Regions from separate parts of the Alteromonas sp. I10 genome, predicted to be linked through region 2. Evidence: predicted binding sites of a transcription regulator. Region 2 holds the regulator's gene; each other region holds the start of a gene.
What was found. The regulator sigma-54, encoded in region 2, starts transcription at its own class of promoters, with help from an activator protein. The targets are predictions, from matches to a motif close to GTTGGCACGNNNNTNGNNT.

Region 1: fliE (flagellar hook-basal body complex protein FliE) is a predicted target of sigma-54. The motif match lies at 2,218-2,236, and genes of this name have one in related genera.
Region 3: BZA03_RS00210 (flagellar assembly protein T N-terminal domain-containing protein) is a predicted target of sigma-54. The motif match lies at 2,490-2,508, and genes of this name have one in related genera.

Annotation. Positions count from the first base shown of each region.
Region 1 covers NZ_QJJN01000001.1:109,882-114,632, reverse strand. Annotated here, with positions in the region: gene fliG (flagellar motor switch protein FliG) at 1-96, opposite strand, end outside; gene fliF (flagellar basal-body MS-ring/collar protein FliF) at 109-1,803, opposite strand; gene fliE (flagellar hook-basal body complex protein FliE) at 1,816-2,151, opposite strand; gene BZA03_RS00405 (sigma-54 dependent transcriptional regulator) at 2,393-3,730, opposite strand; gene BZA03_RS00400 (PAS domain-containing sensor histidine kinase) at 3,747-4,751, opposite strand, start outside.
Region 2 covers NZ_QJJN01000003.1:242,768-247,518, reverse strand. Annotated here, with positions in the region: gene rapZ (RNase adapter RapZ) at 1-83, opposite strand, end outside; gene ptsN (PTS IIA-like nitrogen regulatory protein PtsN) at 168-611, opposite strand; gene hpf (ribosome hibernation promoting factor) at 625-912, opposite strand; gene BZA03_RS07940 (RNA polymerase factor sigma-54) at 943-2,424, opposite strand; gene lptB (LPS export ABC transporter ATP-binding protein) at 2,498-3,223, opposite strand; gene lptA (lipopolysaccharide transport periplasmic protein LptA) at 3,226-3,780, opposite strand; gene lptC (LPS export ABC transporter periplasmic protein LptC) at 3,749-4,327, opposite strand; gene kdsC (3-deoxy-manno-octulosonate-8-phosphatase KdsC) at 4,324-4,751, opposite strand, start outside.
Region 3 covers NZ_QJJN01000001.1:70,162-74,912, reverse strand. Annotated here, with positions in the region: gene flgA (flagellar basal body P-ring formation chaperone FlgA) at 22-738, shown strand; gene flgM (flagellar biosynthesis anti-sigma factor FlgM) at 841-1,170, shown strand; gene flgN (flagellar export chaperone FlgN) at 1,210-1,641, shown strand; gene BZA03_RS00215 (LPP20 family lipoprotein) at 1,787-2,272, opposite strand; gene BZA03_RS00210 (flagellar assembly protein T N-terminal domain-containing protein) at 2,573-3,754, shown strand; gene BZA03_RS00205 (transglutaminase-like cysteine peptidase) at 3,975-4,589, shown strand; gene BZA03_RS00200 (LapD/MoxY N-terminal periplasmic domain-containing protein) at 4,596-4,751, shown strand, end outside.

The DNA.
Region 1 (4,751 bases), on a different contig from region 2:
AGAAAGACTCAGCAGCAAGATGGCCGCTTTTTCTACGCCTTCTAATTTACTGACGTCGTATGACGGCTCGTCAACATTGGCAAGTTCTTCAGCCATAATCTTATCTCACTACTCGTCTTGCATTAACCAGCCCTTCACTACTTGGGCTGATAACTCAGGTTCATTGGCCACAAGGGCACGTACAGCTTTAAGTACATCTTCATCTTTGTGCAGGTCAGGCAGCATGAGTGAACCATCTGGCGCAAAACCTACCTGTCCTTCGTCAAAGTCAGACGTTAACATGCTAATGGTGTCATCGCCTAAATCTAAGCCCTCATCTGCATCAAATTCATCGGCGTCGTTCGACTCATCAGGATTAATAAGACGACGTAGCATAGGACGAATCACGAAGATGATAAGCACTATTATAACCAAGCCACCAACAACTAGCTTAAGAATTGGTAGAAATCCGGGCTGCTCCCAAATAGGCGCGTCTTCAATTTCCCCTGCGTCCATCCGAGTAAAGGGCACGCTTACAACTTCTAACGAATCACCACGGGTAACGTCAAAGCCAATGCCGCCCTGTAAAAGCCTACGTATGTTGAGAATCTCTTCTTGTTTACGCGGTGTTGGCGTCATCGCACCGTCTTCACCCGCAACTTGGGTATAGTCCACCGCCACAGATACACTTAATCTGCGAATAACCCCTGTCTGTTTCTTGGTATGACTGATAGTGGTATCAAGTTCGTAGTTGCGCGTAGACTCTTTTGCTGTGCGCCCAGGCATAGTTTGTTGACTGCCGCCCACTGCATTTTCTGGAATATTAGAATCTAACGGAGGCTGATTAGACAGTGCACCAGGAATACCGCCAACACCGCCACCTACGCTGTTTTCTTCCATTATCATTTCACTGCGAACCGCAGGTAAATCAGGGTTGTAGCTACGCTGTGTTTGTTCCATAGCTGTAAAGTCCATGGTAACGTCAGCTTGTGCTGTGTAGTTACCTATGCCCAATACTGGAATCAGTATCGCGTCAATTTTTTCTAAGTACTCTTGCTCACGCTGGCGCTCAATCTCGTATTCTTTTCTGGCACGAGCACTCATAGAATCTTGAGAGCCTGAGTTAAGCAGACGACCATTGCTGTCTGTTACGGTTACCTTAGACGGCTCCATGTTTTGCACTGCAGACGCCACAATATCGACAACAGCATCAACCTCTTCACCTGCAATAACGGCACCGCGCTTAGCCGTTAGCACAACGGTTGCCGACGCTTTCTTCTCTCTTCGCGCAAATACGTTCTCTTTAGGCATAGCTAACAAGACACGGGCTTTTTGAATGCTCGCGATATCTTCGATGGTAGCCGCGATTTGTTGCTCGCGGGCGTGTTTTAGACGTTCCATCTCAACACGCTGGCTCACGCCAAACCCCATATCCTGCATAATGATATCTGTACCGGCATCAGAGGCCTTTGTTAACCCTTGGCGGGTCATGCCTAAACGGATGTTTTGGAATTCGTCACTTCTTACGTAAACAATATTGCCTTCAAGCTTATAGTCGATTTGGTTTGCATCCATATAATCGAGGGTTTCAATAAGCTCTTGGGTTTCCATTTTCGCAAGTGGACGGTAATCAGGTTCTTGCGACCAGATAAGAATAAAAATAGCGATGGCGACGCAGATTACCAAAACAACCACAAGGGCCATTTGGCGCATCATATCTGCGCTACCTAAAGTGTCCATAAAACCAGATTTGTTTTCTGGCTCATTGTCCACTGCTTGATTTTGATCAGGAACCGTAAGGTTTGTACCTGTAGCTTCAGCCATAACCTACTCCACCTACACCGGCATATTCATTATTGTTTTATAGGCTTCAAGTACTTTGTTACGCACTTGAACAGTGGCTTCAAAAGCAATGCCTGCCTTTTCTTTCGTCAGCATAACTTGAGCTAGGCTTAAGTTAGGGTCGCCCATTTCAAAACGCTGCTGCGCGTCTTTAGATTCGAGCTGCATGCCGTTTACACCATCTACCGCATTCTTTAGCATGGTCGAGAAATCACTTGCCGAGCTATTAACTTCACTAAGCGGCTGCTGTTGAGGCTCATTAACTTGAAGACGAGTTTGCCCAATCATGTTCTGCATTTCTTGATACAAACTATTGGCTTTAACGTCCATAACCACTCCTAGTGCTTTTTCGAGACCGCCTGAACATCGGCGTATAACTTATGTATAGAGGGGATTTAGCAAAGGGCTTGCCAACTTTAAAAAACTATACATATCAAGAAGATAAATCAAAAATAAGAGGGTTAGCCAAATTTATGGCGTTTGACTTAGTGTGAGCAACAAAAAACCGCCGCCTTCTTTACTACAGAGGCGACGGATAAGGACGAGGAAACCGAAAGTGTAGAAAGCGACCTTATGCGGGCACTTCAATACCGTCTTCGCGCATGCGCGCTAATTTGTAACGAAGGGTTCTTGGACTAATGCCGAGCTTTTCTGCCACATCTTTACGCTTGCCGTTACACGACACCAATGTATCGAGGATAATTTGATGTTCTTGGTAGCGCAGCTCAGACCCTAGCCTATTATCTTCAACATGCTCTTGCGGTGTCTCAACAGGTGCAGTCATGTCTTCGTCAATCATTAAATCGCTGGCGTCGATTTCATTGTGTTCGCATAAAATAAGCGCCCGTTGAACCACGTTTTCTAGTTCGCGAACGTTCCCTGGCCAGCTGTATTGTGACAGCTTATTGCGTGCTGCTGCGCTTAACCTGATAGTACCCAGCCCTTGAGAACTAGCGTGACGCTGAACCAGATGTTCGGCGAGAGGGACAATATCACCCGGACGTTCCGATAGCGGGCGCCACTCAATAGGGAATACATTTAAGCGGTAGTACAAATCTTCTCTGAACTCTCCCGCATCCACTGCTTTTCTCAAATCTCGGTTACTTGTAGCAATAACACGGACGTTGAGCTTAACGGTTTTACGTCCGCCAAGACGCTCTACTTCGCGCTCTTGTAACACGCGTAGCAGTTTAGCTTGAAGCGCCAAATCCATCTCGGTTATTTCATCAAGTAACAGCGTACCGTCTTGGGCTTGTTCAAATTTACCCGGGCAAGCTTGGATTGCGCCGGTGAACGCACCTTTTTCGTAACCAAACAAGGTCGCTTCTAGCATGTTCTCTGGTATGGCTGCACAGTTGATGGCGACAAATGGCGCATCACTTCGCGGCGACTGATCGTGAATATAGCGAGACAGCACTTCTTTACCCGAACCGCTTGGTCCCATTACCATCACAGTGGCGTCGGACTTCGCGACTTTGCGAGAAAGCTCAAGTAACTTCAAGCTTGAAGGGTCAGCAACAATAGGCGTGCGTGACTCTATTTTTTGAGCCGGCGCGTAGCGTCCCACTAAATTAAGCAGTACTTCTGGGGCAAACGGTTTGGATAGATAATCTGTTGCGCCATCGCGCATTGCCTGCACGGCATCATCAATAGTGGCATAGGCTGTCATCAATAGCACCGGCATATTGGGGTACTTAGTTTTGATACTTTTAAGTAGCGTTAAACCGCTCATTTCGCCCATTTGAATATCGCTTACCACTAAATCGACGGAGCGCGAAGACAGCACCATTAACGCTTCTTCAGCACAGTCAGCGGCAACAACCTCATAGTTACCTAACAGAAGGGTGTCTAGGAGTGCTTCGCGTAATCCTGCGTCATCTTCAACAATTAAAATGGTAGTTTTAGACATTATTCTCTCCTATGACCTACGCAACATGAGTCAATGTTTGTGAAGATTGAGCGTTCACCACACACGGCAAAGACACACTAAAGCACGCCCCACCTTCTGGCATATTTGATACGCTAAGCAAACCGTTGTGGGCGTTTACGACGGATTTAACCACCGCAAGACCAAGGCCCGTGCCATGAGTTTTAGTTGTGAAAAACGGTTCAAAAATTTTGTTTTTGAGTTTATCCGGTACGCCAGGACCTTTATCTATAATGGCCACATGCAAACGTTCATCAGACACTGCAGTTTCTACGTGCACGCACTCCCCTTTCGGAGTAACTTGGCTCGCGTTGTGAACAAGGTTTAATAACGCGCCTTGAAGCGCTGTAAGATTACCGGTAATAGATACGTTTTTATCGAAGCCGCTAAAAGTTAGCGTTTGCTGTGCTTGAGCCGTCATGGTTTGGGCACTGCCTTCAATTGAAGTAAACAACTCTCCCAAGCTAATTTGGCTGACCACTTGTTCTTCCCCTGACTTAGCGAAAAGCAGCATGTCGTTAACCTGACTCTCTAGCTCTTTAAGCCTGTCAGTTAGCTTGTTTGCAAATTGAGTTTGTGCTTCTTGTCCCAAGCCTTTGCGCGTTAAATTAGACGCATAGAGCATGGCCGCAGAAAGAGGCGTACGAATTTGGTGAGCAAGGGATGCCACCATTTTTCCGAGAGAAGACAGGCGCTGCATATGACTCACGCGTGCTTGCAGCTGCCGCGTTTCGGTTAAGTCGGTAATAACAATTAATTGCCCAGGCTCATTTTCTAATGGCGTGATAGAAAGCTTCACTCGGCGACCGTCAACAAGTGAGACTTCGTGGCCGTCGTCAGCGCGAGGCTTGAATGAGCGCGTGATAATACTTCGCCACACTTCCTCTTCCAGCGGTTCACCTAACAGTGCTTTCGCTTGTTCATTGGCTTGGCGCACGATCCCTTTACCGTCTATAACGATAACGCCAGCAGGCATTACCTGAAGTAAGTGCTCAAGTCGACT
Region 2 (4,751 bases):
CAGTAATAACCTAAATCTTCCAATGCGCGAAGTGCGACAGACTTACCAGACCCCGAACGACCACTGATTATTATCAGCTTCACCTACTTTCTCCCTAATACTCTGGTTTTATCACATACGCGTTGTTGAATTAGGCGCCTACTAAACGGTTAATAGGCGCTTAATGTTTAACTTAATGCAGATAGAATATCGTCGCTTGTCGTTGCGCGACGTATTGCTTTAATCGTTTCTTTGTCGCTTAGTTTACCAGCCACGGTGGCCAGCGTTTGAAGGTGTCCTTCGGTCTGTTCCTCGGGAACGAGTAGCGCAAAAAAGATGTCTACGGGTTTCTCGTCAAGGGCGTCAAAGTCGATTGCTGGAGTGCTGGTTACAACAATGGCAATCACTTTCTCAAGGCCCGGTAGGCGTCCGTGGGGCAGGGCGATACCATTGCCAATGCCTGTACTACCCATACGCTCTCGAGCCATCAAACTGTTGAGTACCGTTGCCTGATCAATGTTCTCGTTTTGCTTGGCAGCGATATCAGCGATGATCTCAAGAATTCGCTTTTTACTATTACACTGAACCGCACACTCGGTGCGGTCCAGACTTACGATGGCTTGTATATCCATGCTTAATTAACTACTAATGTTTTTTCAGTTTTTCCTTATGCTTGATTACCTGCCGGTCGAGTTTATCAACCATGCTGTCAATCGCCGCATACATGTCGGTATTTTCTGAGGATGCGAATACTTCAGCGCCACTTAAATGAACGGTCGCTTCGGCTTTTTGATTTAATTTTTCAACGTTCAGGATGACATGCACATTAGAAATGTGATCAAAGTGACGTTCAAGTTTGCTGAACTTCGTATCGACATAATTACGCAAAGAGTCGGTGATTTCGACATGATGACCAGTAAGGTTGATTTGCATATTTCGTCTTCCTTATATTATTAAGCCCGATTAAATAAGGCTTTTGCGTTGGTTCGACGGCGGGATCGACAACGATTCCCGGTACTTTGCTATTGTTCGCCGGGCAACTTTAATGCCTTGTTCGGCCAACAATGAAGCAATCTTGCTATCACTTAGCGGCTTGCTAGGCTTTTCAGCGGCCACTAATTTCTTGATCAATGCACGAATCGCTGTAGATGAACATTCACCACCAGACTCTGTTGCAACGTGGCTTGAGAAGAAATACTTCAATTCGAAGATTCCACGTGGCGTATGCATGTACTTTTGCGTTGTCACTCGCGAAATAGTGGATTCGTGCATATCTACCATTTCTGCGACATCATTTAGCACCATTGGTTTCATCATTTCCGGGCCGTGCTCAAAAAAGCCCATTTGCTGCTGCACAATGCAGTTTGCAACCTTCATTAAGGTTTCGTTACGAGATTCAAGGCTCTTTATGAACCACTTAGCCTCTTGCATGTGTGAGCGGATGAATTGTGAATCGCTACTATTCTTGGCACGGCGACTCATTGCAGCGTATTGTTGATTTACGCTTAACTTAGGCAGACTGTCGGGGTTCAGCTCAACCACCCAACGGCCATTTTTCTTGGTTACTGAGACATCAGGAATAACGTACTCAGGCTCTTTAGTAACTAAAGCACTACCTGGGCGAGGATTCAAGGTTTGCAGTAAACGCATTGCCTCGCGTAGCTGATCTTCTTTCAATCGGCTTTTACGCATAAGCGTACGATAGTCTTTGCTGCTCAGTAAGTCAGAGTACTCTTCAATCAGTTGCTTTGCTTCAGCAAGCCACGGTGTGTCTTCTGAAAACTGGCGCAATTGCACCATCAAACATTCTTGTGGAGAGCGAGAGCCAGAACCAATAGGGTCGAACATCTGAATGCGCTTAAGCACACATTCTATTTCGTCCATTTCAATCGGCTCTTCCATATCATCATCGTTAACCGCTTCTAAAATATCGTCAAGGGTAACGGTTAAATAACCTGACTCGTCAATAGAGTCGATGATTGCTGTAGCGATTGCGCGATCGGTATCCGAGAAATGGGTAAGGCGCATTTGCCAAAGAAGGTGCTCTTGAATATCTTCAGTAGTCTCACCTTGGAAGATTTGCTCGTCGTCATTGGATGGACCTGGAGCTGGAGAAGATGAAGCAGAATAGTATTCGTCCCATGTGCTGTCGATTGGCAGCTCATCGGGAAGATCGTTTTTCTCAAGTGCATCGCCGGCTTCTAATGTGTCACTAGATGCAGAAGCAGTGGCCTCAGAGCCGCTGTCATCGTTGTCGATATTGTTCTTTTCTAGTTGCGGCTCGTCGTTACCTTCTTCAACTTCTAATAGCGGATTAGAATCGAGCGCTTCTTGGATCTCTTGTTGAAGATCAAGTGTAGAAAGCTGCAGCAGTTTAATGGCCTGCTGAAGCTGTGGTGTCATGGTAAGTTGTTGGCTAAATTTTAGCTGTAAAGATGGTTTCATCTACGTCTTATTTAAATGCTCTAAATTGAATATACCAGAGCGAAACTGAAAAATGACAATTCGGTTACATTAACTATAGCCTGAATTGTTCGCCTAGGTATACATCCCTTACTTTTTGATTACTTAAAACCTGTTCCGCCGTTCCTTGCGCAATAAGCTCGCCATGACTCACAATGTACGCCTTTTCACAAACATCCAATGTCTCTCGTACGTTATGGTCCGTGATAAGGATTCCAATCCCCCTATCGCGAAGATGTTGTATTATCTTCTTTATATCATTAACTGATATTGGATCAACACCAGCAAATGGTTCGTCTAACAAAATAAATTGCGGTTTTGCTGCCAGAGCGCGGGCAATCTCAACGCGACGGCGTTCGCCCCCTGACAAACTCATCCCCGTACTATTACGTATATGGTTAATATTAAATTCATCAAGTAGCGCATCTGCTTCTTCTTCTTGCTGTTGTGAATTTAAATCTTTACGGGTTTGCAAAATGGCCATGATATTTTCATGCACGGTGAGCTTTCTGAAAATAGAGGCTTCCTGCGGTAGGTAGCCAATTCCGCGGCGTGCACGCTCGTGCATGGGCTGATGAGTTAGCTCATTGTCGTCGATTTCAATCTTACCTTTATCCAGATTCACTAAACCAACAATCATGTAGAATGTGGTGGTCTTACCAGCGCCATTTGGGCCAAGAAGACCAACAATTTGACCCGTTGAGACAGACAGGCTTACATCTCGTACAACCTGTCTTGACTTGTAAGCCTTAGCAAGATTTTTAGCGCTCAAAGTTGCCATTGCTATTCATTGCCCTCGTTGTCTTTTTTGTCTTTCTTAGACGAAGTTTTGCGAATGGTCTCAGGTGTGAATACTGTGGTCACTCGACCCTCACCATCCTTACCTGCGCCGCCAGTCGCTAGCAATTGCTCGGTAATCATATCGAACGTGATGTTGTCACCCTGTACTTTACTGGTGTCTTGTTTCAACTCTGCGTTTCCGGCAAGAGAAATCGTTCGGTTCACCACTTCATAGCGTATTTCATTAGCTTTTGCTGAAACTGGCGTGCCGTCTTCCAATTGCTGGGAATAGCTTGCAGGCTTCCCTCTAGCAATAAATATTTCACGACCACCACCGTCAGTGGCAATTACTTCCACTTCGTCAGCTTCAATAACCAAAGAGCCTTGAGTTATGAGTACGTCGTCTTTGTACAACGCGGTTTTATTTTTACCGTCGATAAACTGGGTGTTCGAGCCTATTTTTATGGGCTGCGAAAAATCATCTTCACTGGCGTGTACCGCACCGCTAGCGATGGCAAGCAATAAACTAGTTGCTAGGGGAATAAGTGGTTTGTACATGATCTAAAAGCTCGTATTCTTGTGTGCGTAAATTCGCGTTAAACCCATTACTTAAAATGACATATTGGGTGCCCAGTATTTCAACGGGTTGGTCAGATGTCATTTGCTTGGTTTCTAAATTAATTTGAATGTACTCGGTCGATATACTTCTGACAAAGTCATCGCCAGTTTGGTTCTCAATATTAACTTGGTTTTCCAGCTGGATTAGCTCGTTATTGTATAGTGTACCTTCATCAGCGGTTACCACCCATGGTGATGACGCGTTTTCTGTATAAAGGGTGTATTTAGGTTGCTGAAACAATACAAAGCCAAGCTGGTCGTAATGCTCCATCGACTCTGCAAATACTTTGTGATTTAACTCACCGTCTTGATTGTACAGCGTAGTGGTTAGATTTTTTGCTTTGTAGGCGGGCTTTAGCGCATCGTTTTCACGATTCCCCTGCGTTTCAGGCTGCTCTTCCATCCACGTAGGGATGTACATCAGCATCGCCAGAATAAATAGCGCCGATATACTTAATCCTAAGCGATTAAAGCCAAACAGACTCATACACTAGCTCCAAAAATCTCATTTGCTATCCCTTTGGCCTGCAAAATGGTATCCGATATTTCTCGGACAGCGCCAAACCCACCGGGAAGGGTCGTAATCCAGTTTGCTTGTTTTGCTACGTAAGGATGGGCATCGGCAACCGCAATTTTAACCGCAACGTGCTTGTACATACCCGTATCTGGCATGTCATCACCTACCGCAGCCACTTCGTCAGTGTTTAACTCAAGGCGTTTCATCAGGTCACTAAGCGCGTCTGCTTTATTCTCTTCGCCTTGAATTATATGTGCAACATTCAGTGCCTTCATTCTATTTTCAACAATGGCAGAGCGACGTCCAGTAATAACCGCGACATTCACTCCATTGCTCACTAGCGCTTTTACACCATATCCATCACGGGTATGGAATGCTTTAAGTTCTTCACCGT
Region 3 (4,751 bases), on a different contig from region 2:
AACTGAACACGAAAAGTCATGATGAAAAATATGAACGCCAAAACGCGCCTTACATTCACACGATTACTGTCATTGACCGTTTTCAGTGTGCTTTCTATGAACTGCTTGGCGACACAAACCAATCACAAACAGGTTGAAGAAGGCGCAAAACAATACCTAATAACTCAACTTGCTGATAATACGCAGGATACTAGCATTGATGTGTCTATTGTGAAGATAGACGATAGGATAAATATTCCTGACTGCCCAACTGGGTTCGAATACAATGCGTCGCAAGAAGCGCTGAGCCAATCGTATATATCAGTTAGAGTGAGCTGTAGAAATAATGAATGGTACCTTTTTACCAGCGGGCAAGTAACGCGTACCAAAGAAATTGTTGTCACTCAAGGCGCAATAAGTCCAGGAACCGTACTAACATCATCGAATCTCTCTCTGGCAAAAGTTGATGTAAGACGATTGCGCCATACCGCATTTACTGAGCTAGAAGCACTTATTGGGGCTAGAATAAAACGCCGAGTGACTGACGGACAAGCTATACAGTCAAATATGCTATGCTTTGTGTGCAAAGGCGACAGAATTACCATAACTGCTGAGGTAGCAGGTATGGAAGTGAAAACAGCCGGAATCGCTCAGCAAGACGGTGTTGTTGGTGACAATATTAAGGTAATTAATGCCAGTAGCCAAAAGGCGGTGATAGCAAGAGTCGCAAGCCCTGAAGAAGTCGTGATACACTTATAAACGAGGCAGCGAATATCTACTTTTTTGTTCACAATTTAGCTAAAGAAATTAGCCAAAAGGCCGATACACTTTACAGAGGCGAAAAAGTAGTGAGGACTAATTATGGCAATTAACAATATAAACAATGGGTTACCGAAAACACCCGTTGATAATGGAAAGGTTGCACAGCAAAACCAAACGCAGCAATCTCCACAGCAGGCATCAACACAGGCTGCGCAAACCGCATCAGTTCCGCGTCAGGATTCTGTATCGTTGACGCAATCTGCTCAGCAGCTCAACCAGGTTCAGAAGAAAGGTTCGGAAGCGCCTGTGAACCAAGATAAAGTCGATCGCCTTAAGCGAGCGATTCAAAGTGGCGAGTATAAAGTTAATCCTGAAGTGCTTGCCAACAAGATTGCAAAACTAGAAGGTGAGATTTTTGGCGCTAAATAGTGAGCGACAAAACTCGTAACTAACCAGAAGAGAGCTAACGTGACTGAACAAGCAAGCCAATTGACACAAGCACTAACAAAGCAAGTGGAGCAACTGTCTTCACTTGCAGTATTGCTTGAAAAAGAATTGCAACTTATCAGTTCGCGAGACGCAGAATCTTTAATGAACTTATTAGACGAAAAGATAGCACTGTTAACGTCTATTCAGGCTCTCGATGGAAGCATTGAGCGCACAATTAACGATCAAGGCTCAATGTCAGAAGAAGATGAAGCATTAATGGCTAATGCAAAGAAACTTCTGGACGATTGCAAATACCGCACGCAGGTCAATCAAAAAGCCGTAGAGCAAGGACAGCTACGCCTCACACACTTACGTAACTTGATGATGGAAGTGCGTGCCAAAGAATCGCTCACCTATGACAAAAAAGGAAAGCCGAAAGGCGGGACTTTAGGGTCGGGAGTGAGCGCCTAATTTTTTGCGATTTCAGTAAACCCCACTCAGCGAGCTTTAACCATTAAGCCTTAACCGGTAAAAGTAAATTATATCTCTGTGAATTTGCGCATGTTTTAAGACTTCACGATACAGCCACTTGCGCCCCCCCCCCTTTCGCTAACGTTTAATAATACTTAACATCCTTTACTCGGCGCGGTTTTGCGGTCGACAGATATATATCGTAAACCTGCTGCATATCTAAAGCGAGTTCGGTGACGTATGTATCTTCACCTACCGGATAGGCTTTTACGACTTCAGCGCCTCTAATGACCCCCTCTACAGATGCTCGCAATGTTTCGCTATCTATAACCAAGTGAGACAGAGACTGATTGCCTTCAATTTTTTGACCATAGACTTGTTCAGTGAGCTCTCGGTATGCATCTAATTTTGACGCTTTCATCGCCATTATAAGCTTCATGCTGTCGCTTTCGCCATGCTGAGAAGAAATCGGCGCATAGCCTACCGCCTTGAGCACGGGATAGCTTTCTGGTTCTATTGTTTCCCACTCAACGTGTTTATCAATAATGCCGCATCCACCAGTGCTTATTGCTAAACCAAGAAAGCAAGACAGCAGCAGCGATTTTGATTTATGTATTTTTTTCAAGCACATAGTTTCATTTCCAAATTACATTATTAATAAAATCAAATGTGTAGTTACGCTGCTCTCGTCGGTGGCAGCCTTGTAACTACGAGATACTGCCATACTCGCGGTAGCAGATTTTGACATATCTAAACTGACGCTTTTTACAAACCTTTAGCAAGATACGCGTTGCAAGATATGTGCAAGATATGCGCCCGATTGATTTAATGGCGACGAAACCACATCAACTGGCACTCTTTTCGCATACTTCGCTTCATAAACCGGGCGCTTTGCATAGCGCAGTTAGATAAAAACCTCCAGAGGTGTGCGGTGCGACATATTAGCAAAACAAAGCTGGTAACTATTTTAAATGCAGTCGTGGCGGTAATTTGCCTGTTTGCATTTTTGGTTGGGCAAGCAAATGCCGTGTGGTACGAGGCTACAGGACAGGCTGTGGTGCGAAATGGTGATAAGGAAACTGCCAGACATGCGGCTACCCAAGAGGCACTTAAGCAAGCCATGCTTTTTGCAGGCGCGTCAGTTCATAGTGTCGCCAAGCTTACAAATGGTCTTCTTAAAAATGAAGAGATGACCATTCGCTCTACCGGCGAAGTTGAACAATTGGAACTAGTTGATGAAGTTTATAGCGGCGATGTGATTACGGTAAGTATTCGCGCTGACATTTTTCCAAGAGGAAAAGTGTGTGCCGCACAAAATGACCAAAAACATTTCGCTACTACACATTTCAGGGTACGTAACAGAGCGCAGCTAACACAGGGTAATATTCCCAATTTCGATGCTTCATTCACCCAGCAGTTAGCGCAGGCCATGCGAAATAAAACTGAAAACCTAGATATTATCTATATCGCGCCACATACTGCAAAATTTGACAGTCGATATACTGACCAAAATGTACGCACGCTTTCAGCGCAAAGTAATACTCAATTTGTGCTGGTGGGCATGATAGATGATTTAAGCATGACACGGGAAGAGGCTTCGGTTTTTACACCGTGGCGTGAGGGTACTTCTCGACGCTCCTTTGCTATGACCATTCAAGTCTATGACGGCATTAATGGAGGCCTGTTGTTGACTAAGTCTTATCAGAATCAAGGAGAATGGACATTCGACAGATTCGAAGATGTAGATGAATTTTCGACGAAGTTTTGGCAGTCGCTTTATGGGCAAACTGTCAACGCGACAATAGCAGAAGCGATTGAAGACATAAAAGAAGCCACTGCATGCCAGCCAATGACAGGTAGAGTGATTAATGTTGCCGGCGATAAAATTTCTGTATCGTTAGGCAGAGATAATGGCATTTCTGAAAAAGATGAACTATACCTTTATCAAGCTAAAGAGATTGTCGATAACCGTGGCCGTAAATACTTACAGTACTCGCTATATCCTGGCAAATTTGTAGTGAGTAGTGCCTACGGTAATTCGTCTCTAGTAGTAAACGAAGGTGCAGGAATTATCGCAAACATTCAAGAACACGATTTTGTAGTAAAAAAATAGTCTTTCTCGATTTCCACTTTAGCATTCGAAATCATGGTTGGTTTATCAGCACAGCCATGTTATACCTATAACTACGTATAGCAAATTATACTTAAACTTTAGGTGAAGAAGGTTACGCTCGCCTATACTTTAGTATAACTAAAATAATGAAGTTATGACCCTTTCTCTATTTGCGTCGCACTGCTTAGCATTAGTGGCCCTGCTACTGGCTGGACAGCAAATGAAGGATCAGTATGTAATCGAGTTTCCAAAGCTTGAACAGGAAGTAAAAAATAAATTTGGAGCTGATAAAGCATCACACGTTGCAGCGCTAGAAGTTGCCCTACACGCTCTTGAAAGTAAGGGTGTCAAAGATCAATTGCTTGGTGTAAACGCTTTCTTTGATGAGCATATTCAGTATGCTACTGACGATATTGTGTTTAAAGAAAAAGACTACTGGGCAACCCCTTCTGAACTTTTTGGCCATTCTCGCGGAGATTGTGAGGATTATGCCATTGCAAAATACGTAGCTCTGCTACACTTAGGTATCGATAGTTCTAAACTTCGCCTAATTTATGTAAAAGCGAAGATTGGTAGAAGTCGAGTAACACAAGCACATATGGTTTTAGGATACTATGACTCCCCTTCATCGGATCCCCTTGTGCTAGACAGCTTAGTGTCTAATGTATTACCCGGCTCACAGCGCACAGACCTGATACCTGTTTTTAGTTTTAACGACTCAGGTATTTGGCAACCAGGCAAAACGGCACAGGTTTCTTCGTCTACCAGTAGACTATCTAGGTGGCGTGACGTTATTGAGCGCATGAAGCAAGAGGGGATTAGCAGAAGGTCCTAGGAGTTTATGTCAATAACAAGAGAATTATGGCTAGCCATTGTAGTCGTTGTCCTTGTTGCAATTGCAGGTAGCGTGACAATTCATGGAATTACTACGAAGCAATACGTAGAAGAACAGCTTTACTCAAAAAACTTAGATAACGCAAGTATGATGGCGTTAACG